4 regions of the Fictibacillus sp. NRS-1165 genome follow, and region 3 is predicted to be linked to each of the others. Evidence: riboswitches for the same ligand, from Rfam matches in the RefSeq annotation. Region 3 holds a riboswitch; each other region holds the start of a gene.
The links. Region 3 has a riboswitch for S-adenosylmethionine ahead of ABHN01_RS06915 (homoserine dehydrogenase). Riboswitches for the same ligand answer to the same signal wherever they lie in the genome.
Positions count from the first base shown of each region.

Region 1: it holds a riboswitch for S-adenosylmethionine, as region 3 does, so the genes downstream of both, ABHN01_RS21040 (methionine biosynthesis PLP-dependent protein) here and ABHN01_RS06915 (homoserine dehydrogenase) in region 3, are expected to answer to the same signal.
Region 2: it holds a riboswitch for S-adenosylmethionine, as region 3 does, so the genes downstream of both, ABHN01_RS23330 (MetQ/NlpA family ABC transporter substrate-binding protein) here and ABHN01_RS06915 (homoserine dehydrogenase) in region 3, are expected to answer to the same signal.
Region 4: it holds a riboswitch for S-adenosylmethionine, as region 3 does, so the genes downstream of both, ABHN01_RS04950 (sugar ABC transporter substrate-binding protein) here and ABHN01_RS06915 (homoserine dehydrogenase) in region 3, are expected to answer to the same signal.

Region 1 covers NZ_JBDPNU010000053.1:32,182-37,411, reverse strand. Annotated here, with positions in the region: gene ABHN01_RS21050 (carboxymuconolactone decarboxylase family protein) at 98-544, shown strand; gene ABHN01_RS21045 (CBO0543 family protein) at 521-994, opposite strand; SAM riboswitch class I at 1,426-1,541, shown strand; gene ABHN01_RS21040 (methionine biosynthesis PLP-dependent protein) at 1,614-2,732, shown strand; gene metC (cystathionine beta-lyase) at 2,725-3,903, shown strand; gene ABHN01_RS21030 (hypothetical protein) at 4,029-4,193, opposite strand; gene ABHN01_RS21025 (hypothetical protein) at 4,257-4,433, opposite strand; gene ABHN01_RS21020 (YhcN/YlaJ family sporulation lipoprotein) at 4,601-5,104, shown strand.
Region 2 covers NZ_JBDPNU010000077.1:5,736-10,965, forward strand. Annotated here, with positions in the region: gene ABHN01_RS23315 (DUF1345 domain-containing protein) at 1-548, opposite strand, end outside; gene ABHN01_RS23320 (DinB family protein) at 682-1,146, opposite strand; gene ABHN01_RS23325 (hypothetical protein) at 1,210-1,398, opposite strand; SAM riboswitch class I at 1,582-1,696, shown strand; gene ABHN01_RS23330 (MetQ/NlpA family ABC transporter substrate-binding protein) at 1,818-2,651, shown strand; gene ABHN01_RS23335 (NUDIX hydrolase) at 2,826-3,260, opposite strand; gene ABHN01_RS23340 (PIG-L family deacetylase) at 3,404-3,916, opposite strand; gene ABHN01_RS23345 (YqjF family protein) at 4,067-4,807, shown strand; partial or broken gene ABHN01_RS23350 (manganese catalase family protein) at 4,860-5,230, opposite strand, start outside.
Region 3 covers NZ_JBDPNU010000018.1:23,395-28,624, forward strand. Annotated here, with positions in the region: gene ABHN01_RS06890 (ABC transporter substrate-binding protein) at 1-286, shown strand, start outside; gene ABHN01_RS06895 (hypothetical protein) at 341-481, shown strand; gene ABHN01_RS06900 (GNAT family N-acetyltransferase) at 578-1,051, shown strand; gene ABHN01_RS06905 (HPr family phosphocarrier protein) at 1,203-1,475, shown strand; gene ABHN01_RS06910 (undecaprenyldiphospho-muramoylpentapeptide beta-N-acetylglucosaminyltransferase) at 1,750-2,820, opposite strand; SAM riboswitch class I at 2,946-3,054, shown strand; SAM riboswitch class I at 3,154-3,261, shown strand; gene ABHN01_RS06915 (homoserine dehydrogenase) at 3,375-4,637, shown strand; gene ABHN01_RS06920 (hypothetical protein) at 4,768-5,061, opposite strand; gene ABHN01_RS06925 (endonuclease MutS2) at 5,156-5,230, shown strand, end outside.
Region 4 covers NZ_JBDPNU010000013.1:17,957-23,186, reverse strand. Annotated here, with positions in the region: gene ABHN01_RS04975 (hypothetical protein) at 1-44, shown strand, start outside; gene ABHN01_RS04970 (hypothetical protein) at 81-455, opposite strand; gene ABHN01_RS04965 (acyl-CoA thioesterase) at 452-985, opposite strand; gene cidR (cidABC operon transcriptional activator CidR) at 1,210-2,094, opposite strand; gene ABHN01_RS04955 (hypothetical protein) at 2,155-2,928, shown strand; SAM riboswitch class I at 3,085-3,193, shown strand; gene ABHN01_RS04950 (sugar ABC transporter substrate-binding protein) at 3,331-4,443, shown strand; gene ABHN01_RS04945 (sugar ABC transporter ATP-binding protein) at 4,531-5,230, shown strand, end outside.

The sequences.
Region 1 (5,230 bases), on a different contig from region 3:
GCAAGCATTCAAACAGAAACAATTTTATTGAATTTGTCACAAATGAATGTAAAGATCTGTCATAGCAGTGCAACGAAAAAATGAGGAGGAGTTAAGCATGGAAAGAAGATTTTTATTAGGGATGGTCAATCCAGAGGGTTATGAAGCAATGTTAAAACTTGAACAATATGTGATGTCTGCAAGTTTGGACCCTAAACTGAAAGAGCTCATAAAAATTCGTGCCTCCCAGATCAATGGGTGCGCCTATTGTATTGATATGCGCATGAAGGATGCACGTATAATGGGGGAGACCGAACAGCGGATCTACTCCCTTAATGGCTGGCGGGAAACACCATTTTTTTTAGCTGTAGAACGAGCGGTTCTTGCGCTGACTGAATCGGTCACACTTGTAGCCGATACACATGTTCCAGATGATATCTACGAGGAAGTGGCAAAACATTTTAGTGAAAAGGAAATCGCGGAAATCATCATGCAGATCGTTGCGATTAATGCTTGGAATCGAATTGGTGTATCCACTCGTTTAATGCCGGAGCTTTCGGAATGAGTTTATATCATCCTTTCTAGTAAGCAGCCGGTAATAGCCGTATACCAGAAAATAAGGAATCAAATAGGAAATAAATGTCCAATAAATTGTCCAGCCATGATCATAAACAATATGGTTTCTATACAACGAAAGATATTCTAAACCAGTCGTGCCTAAGGTGAATACAAAAATGAGAAGAAGATCATCGATTTTGGAAACAGAGATGAAATAAATCATGTATGAGCAAATCACCGGATAAATGCCCAGATTATACGGCATGGCAGAAATGTATTGATCCATAGAATAAGGCGCGACTCTCCAAAAATGAAAGTGAGTTCCCCAGCCATTAATGATGAAAGCGATGACTGAGGTAATGGGGGAAATCACTAAAAGAAGTCTGTAGTCTTTATAGACAAGAAATAGAGCTGCAAGCCAAGGCAGAGCCATATATAACAGAACAAATGTAAACATGCTATCACCCAAAATATGACGTTGGTGATAGCATGGTTCATTCATCTGCCTTTCATTCCGAACGGAAAAACGTTTATCCTAGTGAACGGAAGCAATATAAATAATTGTTCCTTTGAGTTAATAAACAATTGATGCAACGTATTGGACTCCCTTAATATCAGTATTATATAAATATTACCATTGTTAATATTTTACGAAACTGATAAAAACATTTTAATTTTTAAAAAAACAGGTTAATGTTCTCTGCTTCATTTCCTGTATTATACCGACTATTTCCTTAGGTTTAAGAGACGGTTCTTAATGCTTTGTAAAAGGGACTTAACTCATGAAGTAAAAATGAAATAATCGCACGTAAAGTTTTTTACGATTCCTATTGAAACATTCTGAAAACTAATGTAGAGTAATAAGTACAATTTGATACGTGATTTGTTTTCTTATCAAGAGAGGTAGAGGGAATGGCCCGATGATACCTCAGCAACCTTCAGCCGCGGATGGCTGAAAAGGTGCTAAGTCCATCAAGTTCGTGAATGAACTTGAAAGATAAGAAGAACGACAATTGATATTTCTCAAAAGTCTTCTTCTTAGAAGGCTTTTTTATTTTATTTTTAGGAGGATTCCCATGTATAAAACGGAGACAAAGCTTGCACAGATCGGAAACCGAAGTGAAGACCGCACAGGATCAGTCAATCCCCCCGTCTATTTTTCCACAGCTTATCGGCATACTGGAATAGGAGAATCAAGCGGGTATGATTACATACGGACCGGCAATCCAACACGGCAGCTGCTGGAGCAGGCAATAGCAGATCTGGAAGGAGCGGACCAAGGCTTCGCTTGCAGTTCGGGAATGGCCGCGATTGCCACCATTCTTTCCCTTTTTCAGTCAGGGGATGAATGGATCGTATCCAGCGATTTATATGGGGGGACTTATCGGTTACTGGAGGAAGGCTATAAAAAATGGGGGTTGTCCTGTAAATACGTTGACACCGCAAATCCCCTTGAAATTGAGCAGGCAATAACAAAGAAAACAAAAGCCATTTTTCTTGAGACCCCTACAAATCCTTTAATGGAAACCTGCGATATCCAAGCGATAGCTGCTGTTGGAAAGGTACACGGCCTCCTCGTTATTGTTGACAATACGTTCTACACGCCTTTGCTTCAAAAACCGATCGAACTTGGAGCAGATATCGTCATTCATAGTGCGACCAAATATCTTGGGGGACACAACGATGTACTCGCAGGGCTCGTTGCTGCGAAAGGAGAGGAACTATGTGAAGAATTGTCCTACCAACATAATGCCACAGGTGCAGTATTAAGTCCGTTTGACGCCTGGCTGTTGATGAGAGGAATGAAAACCCTCGCTTTAAGAATGAAAAAGCATGAGGAAAACGCCAGGGAGCTCGTCAATTTTCTCCGAGGACATGAAGCTGTCGCGGATGTGCTGTATCCCGGAAGAGGTGGAATGATCTCTTTTCGGCTTCAACGAGAAGAATGGGTACCTGATTTCCTAAAGGCGGTTTCACTGATCACGTTTGCGGAAAGCCTAGGCGGTGTAGAAAGCTTTGTTACTTACCCAGCTACTCAGACACATGCCGACATTCCGGATCATATACGCATCCAGAGAGGGGTGTGCAACCGTCTCTTGCGGCTGTCAGTTGGAATTGAAGATGAAAAGGACCTGATAGAAGACTTGACGCAAGCACTTCAAATCGTTCAAAAGGAGGCAATCACCCATGAGTGACTATTCCTGTTATAACTTTCAAACGAAATTGCTGCATCATAAGCATAAGACGGATCCTGTTACCGGCGCGGTCAGTGTACCTATGCATCTTTCCTCGACGTTCCACCAAGAGGATCTTGACCAGTTCGGAAAATATGACTATAGCCGATCAGCCAATCCGACAAGAGAAGCATTGGAAGAGCAGATCGCCCAGTTGGAGGGAGGCTGTCGGGGTTTCGCGTTCTCTTCGGGCATGGCCGCAATCTCAACCGCTTTTCTCCTCCTGTCACAAGGTGACCATGTTGTCATTTCGGAAGATGTTTACGGGGGAACTTACCGAATGGTTACGGAAGTGCTCACACGGCTCGGAATTACCCATACGTTTGTTGATATGACCGATTTGAAAGAAGTAGAGCAAGCCGTTCAGCCGAATACGAAAGCATTCTATATCGAGACACCGTCCAATCCGCTGTTAAAAGTAACGGATATACAAGCGGTGAGTGAGCTTGCCAGACAACAGGGAGCTCTCACCTTTGTAGATAATACGTTCTTAACCCCTGCTCTTCAGCAGCCTTTATCGCTGGGAGCGGATATCGTTCTTCACAGCGCGACAAAGTTTCTTGCCGGCCACAGTGATGTGGTTGCGGGGCTAGCGGTTGTTAAGGATGAAGAGCTCGCAGAACGCCTTTATTTTCTGCAGAATTCTTTTGGAGCAGTACTGGGAGTCCAGGATGCATGGCTCCTCATGCGTGGGTTGAAAACGTTGTATGTCCGTCTTCGCCATTCTTCAGAGGCAGCTGGCAAACTTGCAGAGTATTTAAATCATCACCCTCTTGTAAAAAAGGTGCATTATCCAGGACTGAAAGAGCACTCCGGCTATTCATTGCAGCGCCGGCAGGCTGAGGGTCCTGGAGCAGTCTTTTCCTTTGAGCTGGAAAGCGAACAGCTGGTAAGATCTTTTACGTCACATCTGCAGATACCCGTATTAGCGGTGAGCCTTGGAGCAGTGGAGTCCATTTTGTCTTACCCGGCAAAAATGTCACATGCGGCCATGCCGGAGCAGGAACGAAAGAAAAGAGGAATTACCAATACACTTTTCCGTTTTTCAGCAGGACTTGAAGACCCTGAAGACCTTATCGCTGATTTTGAGTTCGCATTGGCACAGAGCACAATTCAGGTGCTTGCAAAATAAAAGTACCGATCCTGGCTGTACGGTAAGTGGCAGGGGAGGGACAGAAACAGTGTTAATTAAAATTAATTGTTGACCTGATATACAGAAATTGGAGCAGGCATATAAATGCCTGCTTTTTGATTGATCTATCTGTTATTTTTACTTGTGAGCATCTGACTGGTCTCATCTTCCACAAAATCAGCAGATGAAGCAGACGGACCTGAATTTTCACTGATTATTTTGTCTTGGCCCTCTTGCAGATTGGAGGCAAGAATTCTTTTCCGGCCATGAGTATCATGTTTAGGATTCATCATTTGTCCCCTCCTGACAGAATCGCATACCTGCTATAAATATCAGGTATGACTAAAAATGCATTATTGATTATTGGACTGTTGTTGACTCTGTCCCTGCATGCCCATTCCCATCATATCTGAAGCAAGCGGCATCATGTTTTTCATTTTCCCGCCATTACCACTCATCATTTGATACGCCGCAATGCCAACTCCTACTGAAGCGATAATTGGTAAAATGGTATTCAAATTGGCTTTCATTACCTCACCTCTTTAAATTTTTGTCCATTTCTGAACCATATTATTTTGTCTAAAAACCATTGAATCAATTAAGTTGATTATTACCAAAACGGATCTTTTCCTCTTTTCATGCATAATACAGAATATTTTCCAAAAGCTAACGATATAAAGAAAGGAGAGAACTCTGTATGAATAAGAAACTCAATCTGATTCAATTTATGGTTATCGTTTTCATGATCGCTGTTTTAACAGCCTGTACGAATGGCCGAGATAACAAGCAGGGAATGGATAATGCAAACAAAAATATGAGGAACATCAGTACTGACGAAAATACAGGTAACAATGAGAACCAAGATAATCGGCTGGATGTGGCTGATGAAGCAGCCGATCAAGTAGTCCAGCTTAAAGAAGTGCGTCAGGCGAACGTCATCGTTACGGATGATAATGCCTATGTGGCAGCTGTTTTAGAGGATGGAGATAACGGCAAGCTGACAAAGCAAACCGAGAAAAAAATAGCAGACAGAGTAAAAAGTACAGATCCTGATATTAACGACGTATTTGTATCTACCAACCCTGATTTTTTTGATCGTGTTCAAAAATACGTGAATGATATTCAAGCCGGAAAACCTGTGACAGGTTTCGTTAAAGAATTCAGCGAGATGGTTCGGAGATTATTCCCAACACAAAGGTAAAAGGGGCAAATGCTCTTCTGTTTGCAAAACAATAATACTTGTTGAGCCACAAAAAGTGGCTCTTTTTTATTTTAATATAATATTTTTCGAGTATTGCGAAAATTCAACAAAGTATGATAAAATTTT
Region 2 (5,230 bases), on a different contig from region 3:
CGGGAATATACAGCTGTATCCGCCGGGCTGAAGGCGATACTTGTATTGAACGCTACAAATAAATAATCAAGAAAATTCGGCTTCCATCCTTCCCACTCAGGAAAAGACGAAGTCATCTGGGGAAAAACAATTTCCGGTTTTCCTGGATTTTCGGAATTTCTTCGTATGGGACCACCTTGATCAATCTCCCAGTACCATATGGAAAAAATGAGCACATTCGCCGACCATAGAAGAGCGGCGCATTGAAACAGTTCAGCTGCGCTCGGTTTACCAAAAAATAAAGAACTTACCAAATCCACCATACTGCTCATCAGAGCGAACGTTAAAAATAGAACCCGAAGGATGGCAAACTTCCTTGACCATAAATCATGTTCGGAGCTAACCGCGAAAAGTAAAGGAATATAAAGAATAAAGGCTATACAATAGACCGGCCAGTTCGGGCCGATTGTCACCGTATTGGATAGAAGTTTAAACAGGATTCCGATGATGACGATCGCAACATCAGACGGCCAGCGGTAGTCTTTGTGCTTACTCATTTTCCATTTCATAAAGACCGCCAACTTAAAAAAAGGTAGTCAATATACAAAGACCTGCTTGTCCTCATATACCGCCACCTTATACTATGTCATCGAAAATAGAACGGTGATTCCGGCAACCTGTCATTCATTTGGGTATCCGGCTTTATTCAAAAAGCGGTATTTTCGGATCTCTGCCATTGATAACCAGTACCGTCTGAAGCTGGCCACGATGGTGGTAGATATGACCAAGGATTTCCAGCAGCCATTCGTATCTTGAATAGGAAACACCCCACCAGGAGGTCGTGACGGCTGACCATTCTTCAGTCGAAAAACGCGCCGTATTATCTTTTAAAAAGGCAAAATGAGCAAGCAGCGTCTCCTTTATCTCCTTTTTGGTCTGCGGCTGGTGCCTTTCATAGAACTCCTCCATCTCCTGCTGGGTGGCCTCATTCATGATCAGGAAATCCGCTTGGCAGATCACTGCCAGATGGGCCAGCAGTTCCCGTACCGTCCTTTTCTTCTCTCCCAGTGAAAGTTCCAGGTCACTTTCATTTAAAAACTCCAAGATTTGAACAATCGACTGGTTGGTGATCTCAAGCTGATGCATAATTGGCTTTACGAATTCCATGAAATCTCCTTTCTGTCTTCACATAAACAAAAAAACCCTCGATTAAGGGTTTCATAGTGAAAATTAAACGCCTGTGCGTCGATGCTGGTTGTTCGCCTTTTTCGTCTGCTGGCTTTTCATTGGTTTCGTTGATTTAACTGGGTTGGTGGAAAGCTTCCCACTGGCTTGATGCTGCTTTTTTTCAGCCAGCTTTTGCTTGATTGCTTCCTGATAGCTCAGCTTTTTAGGCTGCCCGTTCGTTTCAGATGACATATATCCTACCTCCTTATGCCGTGTAGATCATATTGTCATGATATCGTCTTCTGCACGTTTTGTCTGCAATTTTTTTACACATGAACAGTCCGTTTTCGGTGCATCGACAAGTTTTCTAGGAAAAAAGTCATTGACAATGATTTGAAACCCTGCCATAATACGAAGTAATTTGATATGAGTACACTCTTATTAAGAGCAGGTGGAGGGAATTAGCCCTATGAAGCCCGGCAACCATTCATGCTGAATAGCCAGCATGAAAACGGTGCTAAATCTAACAGCGAAAGCTGAGAGATGAGAGGTCAGCGGATTTATACTGAAGCCCTCTGTCTCTCTTTGAAGACAGGGGGCTTTTAGTTCGACTCCACGCTCTCCAAGGCAGTGTAGGTTTATCAAAAAAATACATGGGGGTTGGGGAACCAATGAGATTAAAAAAATGGGGATTATTATTACTGGGAGCACTGATTGCAGCAGCATTAACGGCATGCGGATCATCAAGCACGAGCGGCGATGGGAAAAATCCGGAAAAATTGACCGTCGGCGCCTCAAATGTACCACACGCCGTCATATTAAAAGAGGCCGTTCCGTTGCTGAAGAAAAAAGGAATTGATCTGAAGATCGTTAAGTTCCAGGATTATGTTCTGCCAAACAAAGCACTCTTCAATAAAGAGATCGATGCAAACTACTTCCAGCACATTCCTTACCTGGAACAGCAATTAAAAGAAAACCCTAAGTATAAATTTGAAAACGCCGGAGCGATCCACATCGAACCAATGGGCGTTTACTCTAAAAAATACAAATCGCTAAAAGAATTGCCAGACGGTGCAAAAGTCATCCTTAGCAATTCCGTTGCTGAGCATGGCCGTATCCTTTCAATCTTTGAAAAAGCTGGCTTGATCAAGTTGAAGGCTGGGGTCGGCTACAAAGCACAGTTGAAAGACATCGTTGAAAATCCGAAGCATCTGAAATTCAAAGCAGACATCGAGCCAGCTCTTTTAACAAAAGCCTACCAATATAACGAAGGTGACGCGATCGTCATCAACACGAACTATGCGATTGATGCAGGACTCAATCCGAAGAAGGATTCCATCGAGCTCGAAGGAACAGATTCTCCGTTTGCCAACATTATCACTGTTCGTAAAGGCGACAAAGACAAAAAAGCAGTCAAGACCCTCGTTGAAGTGCTTCATTCCAAACAGATCCAATCATTTATTGAAAAAGAATACAAAGGCGCTGTACTTCCGGTGTCCGAATAAGAAAAAATGCCTGGAGAATAATCTCCAGGCATTTTTCGTTTTGACGTGTTTGGCACGTAAAACGGGAAAAGTGGACTGTAAATGTTGAAAAGCCGCATGTAACTCCCGAAAAGTGGACCGTAAACCATAAAAACCGGCTTGTAAATCAACTGGCCCTTCAAGGAAAACGCATTTTTAGCCGGACACCGTTCCACGATGATCATATGCGATTGTAACGTTGGCTTTGATCCTTTCTTTAACCCCATCCGGCAGATACAAATACGGCTCTGCTGCCTCATGATTCATCCATGCTACTTCCTCGATCTCATCGGGACTCAGGATCCCCATTTCACCGCCAATGATTTTTCCGAGGAACGTAAAGAAAATCACATGATGGCCTCTTTCTTCAAAGAAGGCTTCAGATACTCCAAATAAATGTTGCAGCTCAACCTCCAGACCCGTTTCTTCTCTTACTTCACGGATCGCACCTTGTTCGAGTGTCTCCCCCTCTTCCACAGCTCCCCCTGGGAGTGTGTAGTAGGATTCTTTTTCTCCGTAGTTTTTAACCATTAGAATATTTTCTGACTCTTCATCCCATAACAGCACATAGACGACATCAACTCTCTTCATTTCATGCTCCCCTCTAAGCGTTTTCTTCTTATTTCTTCTCCACGATCAGAAAACCTCTTTTTGTCATCAAATGACCATTGATGTTCAGGGGGAAAATAAAAAGAACTTCCCTGTACGGAAAGTTCTTTTATAACACCCGCCTCTTAATTCACCTTAACCGTGCGCGCGATCGCAATGAGGCTCAACAGCTGTTCTACGGCCGGTTTTTGGCTTTTGTACACGTCAAGAAGCTCCAGTTTACGCTTAAGGATATCTACTTGTAATAGTTCCTTGACGTTAAAATCAAACATATAGAGATTTTCCTTTACTATTTTATGCATGATCTCCGCTACTGCCTTGTGTTCAGGATGTCCATATTCTCCATACAGGTTATGGGTTACAATTTTTTTATAATCCCGTTCATTAACCACTCTTGAAAGGTCTTCCTCCAGTTTTGGGCGGTTCACGTGCTCCGTCCAGGCATCTTTATAAGCCCACATTTCATATTCTGCTCCAACGAGTTGCATAGCCCGTTCAAACTCTTGCCGCCTTTCCTCATTATCTCCATCCGTTACACATACTACTTTCCATCCTTCTTCTTGGATCAATTCATCTCCGCCGAAGATTAGTTCATCATCCGGATGAGCAACGACCATTAGTTTATTGGTTTCTGCCATGATTTATTTCTGCCTCCTGCATGATATCAAGTAATATCTAGTTATCCGTTTCCCTTTCACGGCTGCCATTAAACTTGCTCAGTCTATGAATGCAATAGGTGCTTTGAGGGAATAAACCTAGTATATTTCACAACGCAGGGAGGCTCGCCCATGAAACCTGAATCCATATTAAGGCATACTGAACACCGGCCATTCCCTCTTCCCAGAGGACCATGGTTCATGACCCAGACATGGAATCATGTATTGTTTGCTCACTGGCCACTACCTGTTGAGGCTCTCCAAAATCACATCCCCTCTTGTCTGGATATTGACACGTATGAGGAGACGGCATGGATCGGAATACTGCCATTTTTTATCGATCAATTCCATGCCAGATTTCTGCCGCCAATACCGCGGGCAAGTTCTTTCCCAGAGTTGAATGTGAGGACCTATGTGAAATACAGAGGCATCCCTGGCATCTATTTTTTCAGTTTAGATGCCGCACAACTTCTTGCTGTGAAGGGAGCCAGAACTTTCTTTCATCTGCCTTACTTCTATGCTGAAATGGAGCTGGATCGAGTGGACAGAAAGAACATCATTTTCACAAGCAAAAGAGAAGGCGGCGGTTCCGAAATACTTTTACACTATCGGCCTGTATCGAGACCATTTGCATGCAAAAAAGATACGCTGGAGTATTGGCTGACTGAGCGATACCGGCTATACACAACACATAAAAAAAGTTTATATTTTCAAGACATCCACCATCTTCAGTGGCCCCTTCAAAGAGCAGCTGCGAGTTTCCGAAAAAATTCGGCGATTTCTTGTATCGAATTACCGTCTGTCAGCCCCATTTTGCATTACGCGGATTCCCAAAAGGTATTATTTTGGCCAATGCACCGAATTCGGAAGTGATGTTAACAAATCAAAAAGAACCGCTCCAAATACAGAGCGGTTCAAAGTATTTCTATTTTCGTTTCAATAATTCTTTATCCAGGTCATGGTGCACTTCTGAAGCAGGAACAGTTGGATTTGGTATATTTCCTTCAGGAGCGGGATCCGCATAATATTTAAAATCCCCGGTTCCGTCCGGTGCGCTGCCTGTCGCCCACAGGCCTTCAGCTGATTGTTCGCCCTCAGATAAGTTCCAGAACTTGTAGGCTTCTTCCTTTGCTTCCATTTCCGCTTCTGGCGGGAAGGTTGCTGGTACGACAATACCGTTCTTCTCTTCCAATTCTGCGATCGCTGCCATCCATTAATATTGGTGATAACGGTCTCGTGCAAGCATCTTTCTGAATGTTGCTCGGACCCCTTCGTCAGTGGTCATGTGGTACAATC
Region 3 (5,230 bases):
CCAGAAGTTTTGGAATGCCCTGGCAAAAGGTCAAAAGGATGTACACGATCATCCGGATCAGGCGCTGAATGTCTTATTCAAGCATGAAAATAAAGAGTTTCCACTGGATGAAAACGTTGAAAAGAAAAGCCTCCAGACTCTTTTGCCGTTAATGGACAGCGGGAAGAAGCCATTTGGCTATCAGGACTTGGGTTCATGGAAACAGGTTTCGGATTGGCTCTTTGAATCCAAAATGATCAAAAAGAAGGAAGATCCAAAGAACGCTTTTATTAATTTTGAGAAATAGAAGAATAGATGCCTCGTTAATGGTTAGGGTAATAATCAAAGAGGAGGTGCCGTTATGGCTAACAATGAAAAAATCCGCAAGCAAAACGCTGAACAGCGAAAAGGAAAAGCGGATATTCCAAAAGGAACGTTTGCTGATCCGATCGCCAATCAGGGAGACATTGCGGAAGCCAAAAACATGAAAGAGAACAAATAACAGGAAGGCGCACTCCATTACAGGGAGTGCGTTTTTTCTTTAATGAAAAATCATTGCAGGTTATGATGATCTTAGATCAAAAAGGGGGCAGACGTCGTGTTGGAATGGGACAAGAGCGGCCTGGAAAAAGCTTCGGACGAGCTTGAGATCATGAACACCAATCCGTTTTACAATAAGCTGTTTTACGGTACAAGCAAAGTGACAATTGAACAGGTGGAAGAGGAGCTTAAAGATCTTGAGGGATCGCCGAGGACACGGTATTTGATTCATACAGGCGGCAGGAACGCAGCTATTCTTGAGTATCTGCTGCATAATCCGAAAGACCACAAACCATGGCTCGGTTTTTTAATGGTACACAGCGCTTTTCAAAAACAGGGGCTAGCCAAGGAAATATATTTGGTTTGCGAAGAAGAGATGAAGAAGAACAAGAAAATATGCCTGAGGCTGGGGGTGCTTAGCGGGAATGTTCCGGCCCTTTCCTTTTGGTCCAAAATGGGTTTTGAAGAGATAGAAGTTAGAGAAAGCGGGGGAAAGCTTCTTCATATCCTTGAAAAATCCTTCATCGGTTAATCCCTTCTTTTTTCCTAAATTCATTCTTATTCACATAAAGACGATTTCTGCCGCATATCCTCATTCGTGTGCACAAAAGCCAAACCTGCTTAACATGTGCTTAATGATTGTGGATTAAAATGTTAGGGGTAAAGAATAGGAGTGAAAGGCCATGAAGACATACTGCTTTTTGCAGGAAAAAATGAATTCAGCGACCATTAACAAGCTCGTTCATAAAGCGAATGAGTACGAGGAATGCCAGATCTATTTTGAATTTGATAACTGCCAGATGAACGCCAAAAGCATACTCAGCATGAGCAAGCTTCGCGGAATTGCCGGGTTATGCTGCATATCTGCGCAAGGCCTGGATAAACAGGACGCACTGGAGGGTTTGAGACAGATTTGTGCAGGGAGAAATGGATCCCTCCATATAACGAATCGTTAAGATTTGAACATTAGAAAATCGAGCGGGATAGAAAAGGCAGGGCGAGGCGGAGATGCAGTGGGAATTTACTTGATATAGTAAGACAAATGGCCTTGTTGTCCATAAATTTTTCTTGGCCAATTTTTTTATTATCGATCTATTTACACTCGACATATAACGACGGGTTTTGATCCAAGCATTTCAGAAATCTGTCCAAGCCCAAAATAAAAAAGCTTGCACCTAATCATAGGGCAAGCTTTTTCATTTCTCTTTTCCTCCGCCCGATCGGTTTAAGTTATCCTTTCGCTTCTTCTTTAATGAGGGAAAACAGCTGATCCAATGCATTATTCAGCCGGCTTTTTTCCATTCGGCTGATGTAGGCTCCCTTCATCTCATCAAGCTTTTCGATACTGTCACAAAGAGAGTCAGCGGTCAGCTCCTCTTCAAAAAGTACCTTGCAGAATCCCTGCTTTTCAAATGATTGGGCATTCTCGATCTGATCCCCGCGGCTGGCTTCTTTGGAAAGGGGGATAAGAAGCATTGGTTTTCTGAGTGATAAGAACTCAAAAATTGAATTTGATCCTGCTCTTGAAACAACAAAGTGAGTGGCCGCAAGGAGATCAGGAAGTTCATCTGTTACATACTCAAACTGAACATAGCCGTTTCTTCTGATTGAACCATCCATCTGCCCTTTCCCGCATAGATGAACAATTTGATATCGGGGGAGCAGGGCATCCAGGCTTAATCGTACAGACTCGTTTATTTTTTTTGATCCGAGGCTCCCGCCCATAATCAGGATAATCGGCTTGCGGGAAGTAAAACCGCAAAAAGCCCTCCCATTTGCTGCGTTCCCTTTATGCAGATCTGTACGGATCACTGCACCCGCATATACTGCTTTACCGTTTGGGAGCTGGTCAGCGGTTTCGGGAAAGGTTGTACATACCTTCTTTGCGAAGGGAAGTGATAGCCGGTTGGCAAGCCCTGGGCTAAGGTCGGATTCATGTGTCACAATAGGTACCTTGTTCATCCGGCTCCCGAGTATTACAGGTACAGAAACGAAACCGCCTTTTGAAAAGACTACATCTGGTTTTATTGTCTTAATGAGCCGAAACGCTTCAAAAGCCCCTTTCACGACACGGAACGGTTCTTTAAAATTGTTCCAATCGAAATAGCGTCTAAGCTTTCCGGTTGAGATACTGTAATAGCGCACCCCATCAATGGATTCTGTCAGCTGCTGTTCAATTCCGCCTTTAGATCCGATGTAGCTGACGTCCCAGCCTTCTGCCAGGAACAAGGGAATCAGCGCCAGGTTGACAGAGACATGCCCCGCTGAACCTCCACCGGTAAACACAATTTTCCTGCCCAAACGTTCCACCCCTTTTAGTTATGTATTTCTATCATACCAAAAGCATTTGCCGCTGAATCTTGAAATATCTGAATAATGGTTGACGCTATCCATACTGCCATGATAGAGTTAGAATAATTTAATGAAGCTTATCAAGAGCGGCGGAGGGAAAGGCCCGATGAAGCCCGGCAACCTTCAGGCATACGTCTGAAAAGGTGCCAAATCCTTCAAAGGTAAAACTTTGAGAGATAAGAGACGGAACGGGAACCTAAAGCTCTCTTATCTTTATGATAAGGGGGTTTTTTGTACTAAAAAAATAAAGTGCTACATAACATGTTTCATTCTAATGAAATACTCTTATCCAGAGCGGCGGAGGGAAAGGCCCGATGAAGCCCGGCAACCTTCAGACACAGGTCTGAAAAGGTGCTACTACCTGCAGGAAAAGACCCTGGATGATAAGAGGAGGGCCGCTGCTGCAAACCTCTTCTTATGATGAGGTTTTTTCTTTTGCCTTCTGGCAGGTACTAATTATTCAGTCTTTTACTAAAAATTATAGATTACAGGGAGTGTTGACAATGAATGAAATTAAAATTGCATTGCTTGGATTGGGAACGGTTGGCACGGGTGTGTATTCATCCATTGTAGAAAGAAAAGGAGCTTTAGAAGAGTTGCTGGGAAAACATCTGAGGCTGTCCAGTATATTAATTAAGGATCCTTCCAAATCAAGGCCTACCGTAGGAGGGGTGCCGGTGACATCAGATTTTGAGAAGGCGATCGGGGAAGAAGCGCCAGATGTGGTCATCGAGGCCATCGGGGGGATTGAGCCCGCCCGAACCTATATCATTCAATCACTTGAAGCAGGCTGCCACGTGATTTCTGCCAACAAGGATCTAATCGCCCGTCATGGAGAGGAATTATCTGAACGTGCAGCGGAAAAAGGTGTGCGGTTTATCTATGAAGCAAGTGTAGGCGGCGGGATACCGATATTGAGAACATTGAGGGAGCTTTTAAGAATCAATCGGATTCAGCATGTGGAGGCCATTTTAAACGGGACGTCCAATTTCATTCTTTCACACATGAGAACGACCGGTTCTTCCTTTGAGGAAGCACTGAAACTGGCACAGCAAAAAGGATATGCAGAGCCGGATCCAACGAATGACGTTGAGGGCTTGGACGCCTTTTATAAGGCGATGGTGCTGAGTAAATGGATTTATGGCGTTCAGCCTTCCTGGGAAGAAGTGCAGGTTGAAGGGATTGGAAATGTGCTCCTTGAGGAGATTCAGCTGGCGGAGCAGATCGGACTTCGGGTGAAGCATCTCGTCCTTTTGAACGAAAGTCTGAATCTTGAAGTGAAGCCTGTATTTGTAGACAGTGATCATTCCTTATACGGAGTGGAAGGTGTCGATAATGCCGTCCGTATTCAGACCGATCTTCTCGGCTGTTTGACCTTGCAGGGGCCGGGAGCTGGGGCAGAAGCTACGGCAAGTGCCATCGTGGAAGATTTCTTATCCATTTATGAAACAGGAGAAGCGTACAGAGATAAACCGGCAGTATCGGCAGTAACACAAAAAAAACAGGAACAAGGAGATCGTACCTACCTTCTAATCGGTGACAAAGTAGATTTTACAAAAGATAGGGTGGCATCGCTTGAAAAGCATGGTACCATTTTAGACCGGACTTCTCTCAGGTTTTCTCATGCTTCTCTTGCTGCTTTGCTTTATGATGGCCCTCTGCCTTCAACACAGGATGATTTTATTCCGGTGAACAGCATCTATCCGGTCCGGCTTTCAAAAAGCAGCAGTGGAACAGAGAGAGAAAAAGTTCTTGTAGCCGAATAAAGATAGATCCGTGGAGAGCCCTTTTACTCTCTGCGGATTTTTTTATGTCATCAGGTTGACAATGAAAAGTATTTTACATATGATGGGAGTAATAAAAGGAAGGGAGTTGTGTGGATGAGCGTTCACGTTCTTAACTAATCGAATTGGATAGCTGGAGCAAAAAGACCGTGTTTGAATCGGTTTGTACCTTTATGTCTTTTTGCGGCCACCAATAGTTAAGAACAGCGGTCAGCATACAACATTTCTCATTTTCGTGTGCGTATTTAGTGCACCGAACGATGCCGCGCTCTTTGGGCGTATTTTTTATGCTTTTTACAGCTGCCAAAGCATAGGGCGAGGCTGTACAGAGAGGCGCATCCTTCTCCACGAAAATGATTAACAGGCAGAAATGACGGCGGTCCATTTCTGCCTTTTTCATTGGCATGTTCTGGCCCTGTTCCCGGAAGGAGGGACGGCAGGAACCATTCATAAAACATGGTGTAACGGTAATGTGTTAAAAAAAGAGGAGGCAACGACCATTGAACACCTTTACGAATAAAATGCTGGAATTCAATAAAATCAGAGAAATTCTGTCTGAGTATGCATTAAATGAA
Region 4 (5,230 bases), on a different contig from region 3:
ATACCGCTTCACTGGCAGAGCTGGCACATACGTTTAAAATGTAAAAAAAAAAGCAGAGAGTTTCTGCTTCTTTTTTATGTTTAGTTAATGATCGCGGAAGTTCCTACTAATGATTCAGGTGTTCTTCCAATGGACAGCAGGCTAAGTTTAGCATAGCCTGCATTGTGGCATCGTGCGATGGTTTCACGCAGAGCCCCAATGTTTGTATCTGCCAAAAGTTTTTCAACTTCACTTTTATAGAGCTGGATGACAGATTCATGGACGAACTCTGGAGAGTAGCGTCTGCAATCTTCATTCATGATAAGAGACCCCATGTATTGATATTTGAACTGAAGGGCTCGAGTGAGATTGATGATGTGTACCCATTTTTCGTAGAGGGAAGGAAACGTACGCTCAAGGTTTTCTAATGCTGCCTTCGCTTCTTTCAATTCGCTGTGGCTGCTTAGGGTGATCATACTAATGCGCCTTCCTTCTCCCAAGGTTTACGGAGTGAAATGACCTCAGCGAGTTCTTTGCTTCGCGCTCTGCGGATCTTACGCATTTCTGCGCGGTCGCTTGCTGTATTGAAAAGGAATTTTTCCTCTTCGGTTTCAGGAATCACAGCCGGTACTTCAACCGGACGTTTGTCATCACCTAATGCAACAAATGTTAAAAAGGCTGTAGCTGCAATTCTTCTTTCACCTGTAATGATATCTTCGGCAATTACTTTACAGAAAATCTCCATCGAGCTTTTTCCTGTATAAGAGACGAAGGACTCAATACAAACGGAGTCGGTCTGGTGAATGGGGTGCAAGAAATCGATGGAATCGGTTGATGCTGTCACACATGTTTTCACACGGGCATGCCGGCGTGCCGATAAGGACGCAGCAGCGTCGAGTTTTTTCATCAGTACTCCGCCAAATAAAGTATTGTAGTTATTCAAGTCGCAGGATAAAACCTGATCTGTATTTATAATACGGCTTTCGCTTGTTTTTTTAGCTTCCAAAACAATCTTCCTTTCTTCATGTACATCTTGCTGTCACCGGGGATACTTTTTATGAGTTTCTCTCTTACAGGTACCAAGTGTACTCCTCCAGGAAAAGGAAGTACAATTGTAATTTTTTATCCTTTACATAGACAGAATCTATGTAAATGCTTTCACCTATACATAAAAAGTATGAACATTGAATAGGAAAAAGGCGGCTCCCTAAGGGGAACCGCCTTTCTTTTTTAACCCTCTGCTAATTGTTCCTTTGCATAGTTGAGCCACTCTTTTGCAGCAAAGGATAAGTATTGATCTTTATTCCAGATCAAGGCAAGGTGCCAGCTGATGGAAGGGTTGATGACTTTAATCGCAAGCACTTCCTCAGACAGATGCCGGCAGATGCTCTCAGGAAGAAGAGATACACCCAATTTACAGATGACCATTTCCTCGATAAACGACCACTGCGAGCTTTCGGATGTTATATGAGGACTGAACCCCGCCTGATTGCAGGAAGAGATGATGCGGTCATGAAGCACAAAATCCTTGTTGAACAGGATAAATGATTCGTTGCTGAGCTCCACAAGATTGATTTCCTCCTGGTCCGCCAGCGGGTGATCCGGGTGGATAATCAGCCGCAAATCCTCTTCCATAAATGCAAAATACTCAAACATGTCATTGTTTGTGGGCAATACGATCACCCCTATATCCAGCTGAAGGCTGGCGACTTCTTCCTCAATTTTCTTCGATCCATCCTCCACGAGTTCAAACGTGATGTGAGGGTATTTACCGTGAAAACTGCCGATCAATTTTGGAAAGAGACGAGGATCAAAGATGGGAGGAAGACCGATCCTGATATGCCCCTTTTTTAAGCCGACGAGGTTATCCAGCTCCATTTCCAGATTGTTGAACGCTTTATCGACGAGCTTCGCCTGCTCAAAAATGGTCCGTCCGGCATCCGTCAAGGTCAGTCCTTTTCGCGATCTGTCAAAGAGAACGACGCCAAGCTCGTCCTCCAGATTTTTGATCATTTTGCTGATGGTCGGCTGGGTTATGAAAAGAGCATCAGCTGCCCGGGTGAAGCTGTTATATTTGGCTACTTCAATAAAATACTGTAATTGTTTAATATCCACGATTGCACCTGCTTGCCGCTTGAACGGCGTTATTTTTATGTAGTTTATCACGATTGCTGGATAAAAACCAAAACAAGACAATTGTGCATATACTGTTTTATTGAAATCGAAAGGCGGGGACCACGAATGTACAGACAGCGGCAGGAAGTTGATATAAAAAGGGGAAATGTAATCGGCGACGGTGCGATTGATACGGTTTATCTCATGGCTGAAAAAACACCGCACAGTCCGTACTGGGTGAACATTGAAGCCGTCGTTCAGGACGGAAGAACGAACAGGTACACAAGGATTCCGCTCAAAGAAAATTCAGGATACAATCCTACCCTCTTTCTTGGCGATTTTACAGGGGATAAGGTAGAAGACATCATGGTGGTCATGGATACGGGAGGCAGCGGCGGGATGATCAACGCCTATATCTTCGCCTTCAGAAACGGACAATTCCGACCGCTATTTGACTCCGAGGTTTTCAATAACAGATACAAGTACAGTGTCTTTTACCTGAACCAATATAAAGCCCAGGTCAACAGCATTAATGTGCGCCAAACATTCATCATCGATCTAAGTACAAAAAACAAGGAATATCTATCGGAGATCTATAATGCGGATGGAACGTTAAAATCACCGATCCAGGGCTTTGTCTCTCCATTAGCCGGCCTTTACCCTGTTGATTTTGACCGAAATGGGGTCTATGAGCTGCTCGCTTACCAAAACATCGCCGGCCGATATAACGCCGACCGCCTCGGCTATGTGCAGACCACCATGAAGTGGAACGGCCGGGAGTTTGGTACGGAGGTGCAGAATGTGGCGATTTTTGGCGGGGATCAAATGGGCTAAGTGGCAAACCTCTCTTGCCGGAGAGGTTTTTTACAGTTAAGAAGATACACAAAGAACAATCCTGCTGCTTCCTCGGAATTCTATAAAAAATTATTGACTTTCCCCCTTCTGCCGATTAAAGTAATAACTATATTTTCAAAAAAATAAATATTCATTCTCTTATCAAGAGTGGCAGAGGGACTGGCCCTATGACGCCCAGCAACCGTTCCGTAATGGAATTGGTGCTAATTCCAGCAAAACAGCAGGCTGTTTTGAGAGATAAGAGAGGACGGAATCGGTATACATAAAAAAACGATGAAACCTCTCTTTTCCGGAGAGGTTTTTTTTTCGTGGACATGGGCTTGTTGCCTGTACAAAATCACCTTGAAGAGAGTAGGATACAAAAAATGGGGAGTTGGGGAAATGAAAAAATTCATTAAAAGCGCGGCTGTCTCAGTGGTCGCTTTATCACTTTTATTAACAGGGTGTTCATCCGGCAGCGATACGATTAACGCCCGAAAACATGAGAAGGTGTCGTTTGATAACGTGCCGAAGCGGTTTGCTAAAGGACAGGGAGCACGGATCAAGGTCATCCGCAAAATCGGTGGTGATGATCATACGGCACAGTTTTTAGCCGGCGCTAAAGCGGAAGGAGAGGCACTTGGTTTTACGGTTGATACCTATACAGCAAACGGTGATACCGCCAAGTTTCACGATGCGATCGCCCAGGCGGCCGAGGAGAATTACGATGGTTTCATCATCTCTCACGGTGACGATGCAGCTACCATTAACGACATTAAGAAGCTGCGGGAAAAAGGAAAGAGCGTCGTGACATTCGATTCCAATCCAGACCTCGCAAAAGTAGATGGTGTCACTCTGACTTCTCAAGATGATGAGGCTCTTGCCAAGCTTGCCCTTGATCAGCTCGTGAAAGAAAATAAAGGGAAAGCCAACATCGTGTACCTCTGGGTCGACGGGTTCCCGCCGATGGTGCGACGCAATGCCGTTTATAAAGAGACATTAAAGAACAACCCGGGAATCAAAGAAATCGAGCGCTTTGGAGTCGCTTCAGCGGATACATCAGTCCAGACGCAAAATGCGGTAACAGCGATGCTCAACAAACATAAAAAAGGCGAAATCGACGCGGTATTTGCCACCTGGGATGCCTTTGCGATCGGGGCCGCACGTGCGATTAAAGAAGCTGGACGCAACGAGATTAAAATCTATGGAATCGATGTCTCCAACGCAGACCTTCAAGAGATCCAGAAGAAGGACAGCCCTTGGAAATACACAGCAGCTGTTGATCCTAAGCTTATTGGAGCAGTGGATATGAGAATTCTTTCCAAAAAGCTTGCTGGAGAAAAAACCCCACCAACGTATGATCTGAAGGCTTCTTTGGTTTCACAAAAGGATCTTCAAAAGTCAAACGAAGGCGTGAACATGGTAAACCTGTCCAAGGAAATTAAAGGCTGGGGAAAATCCGAAGCGTTTGAAGAAGATTGGATGAAGACGCTGAAGGATCACTACCAAAAGTAACTTTAAGTAAATCAAGTATTAAATGATAACGCGCGCTCTCTTTCTAAGCTGAAGAGAGTGTTTGCTTTGAGGAAAGGGGAGAAGCGGATGGCTCTGTTGGAGATGAAGGATATAAGTATCGAGTTTCCGGGGGTAAAGGCTTTGAATCATGTGAGCTTTGCCAGTGAGACTGGACGGGTTCATGCGCTGATCGGGGCAAATGGGGCTGGAAAGTCGACTCTCATGAAGGTTCTGTCAGGGGCTTACAGCCATTATACGGGTGAGATTCATTTGGACGGAAGGAAAGCGGTCATCACTTCACCGAGGGATGCTTTGGAAGAGGGAATTCAAATCGTGCATCAAGAGGTAGATACCGCTCTGATCCCCTATTTAACGGTTGGAGAAAACATTTTGCTCCATGGTCTGGTCAACGAAATGGGCAGAAAGCAGCTGGTAGGTTGGAAACCGCTGCATAAGAAAGCCACGCGAATTTTAGAAGAGATGAACATCAGCGTTTCATCTAAAATGCTGGTCAGTGAACTGACTCTTGCACAAAAACAGATGGTGCTCATTGCCCGTGCCGTATCAGCACAATGCCGTTTTCTTATTTTGGATGAACCGACTGCACCGTTGAGCCACTCAGAAACGAACGAGCTGTTCCGTATCGTGCGAAACCTGAAGGCACAAAATGTAGGAATAATTTTCATTTCTCACCGTCTCCCTGAAATATTTGAGATCTGCGACGATATCACGGTGATGAGGAACGGTGAATTGGTCATAAAAGAAAACATCAGTGAGACGTCGATCC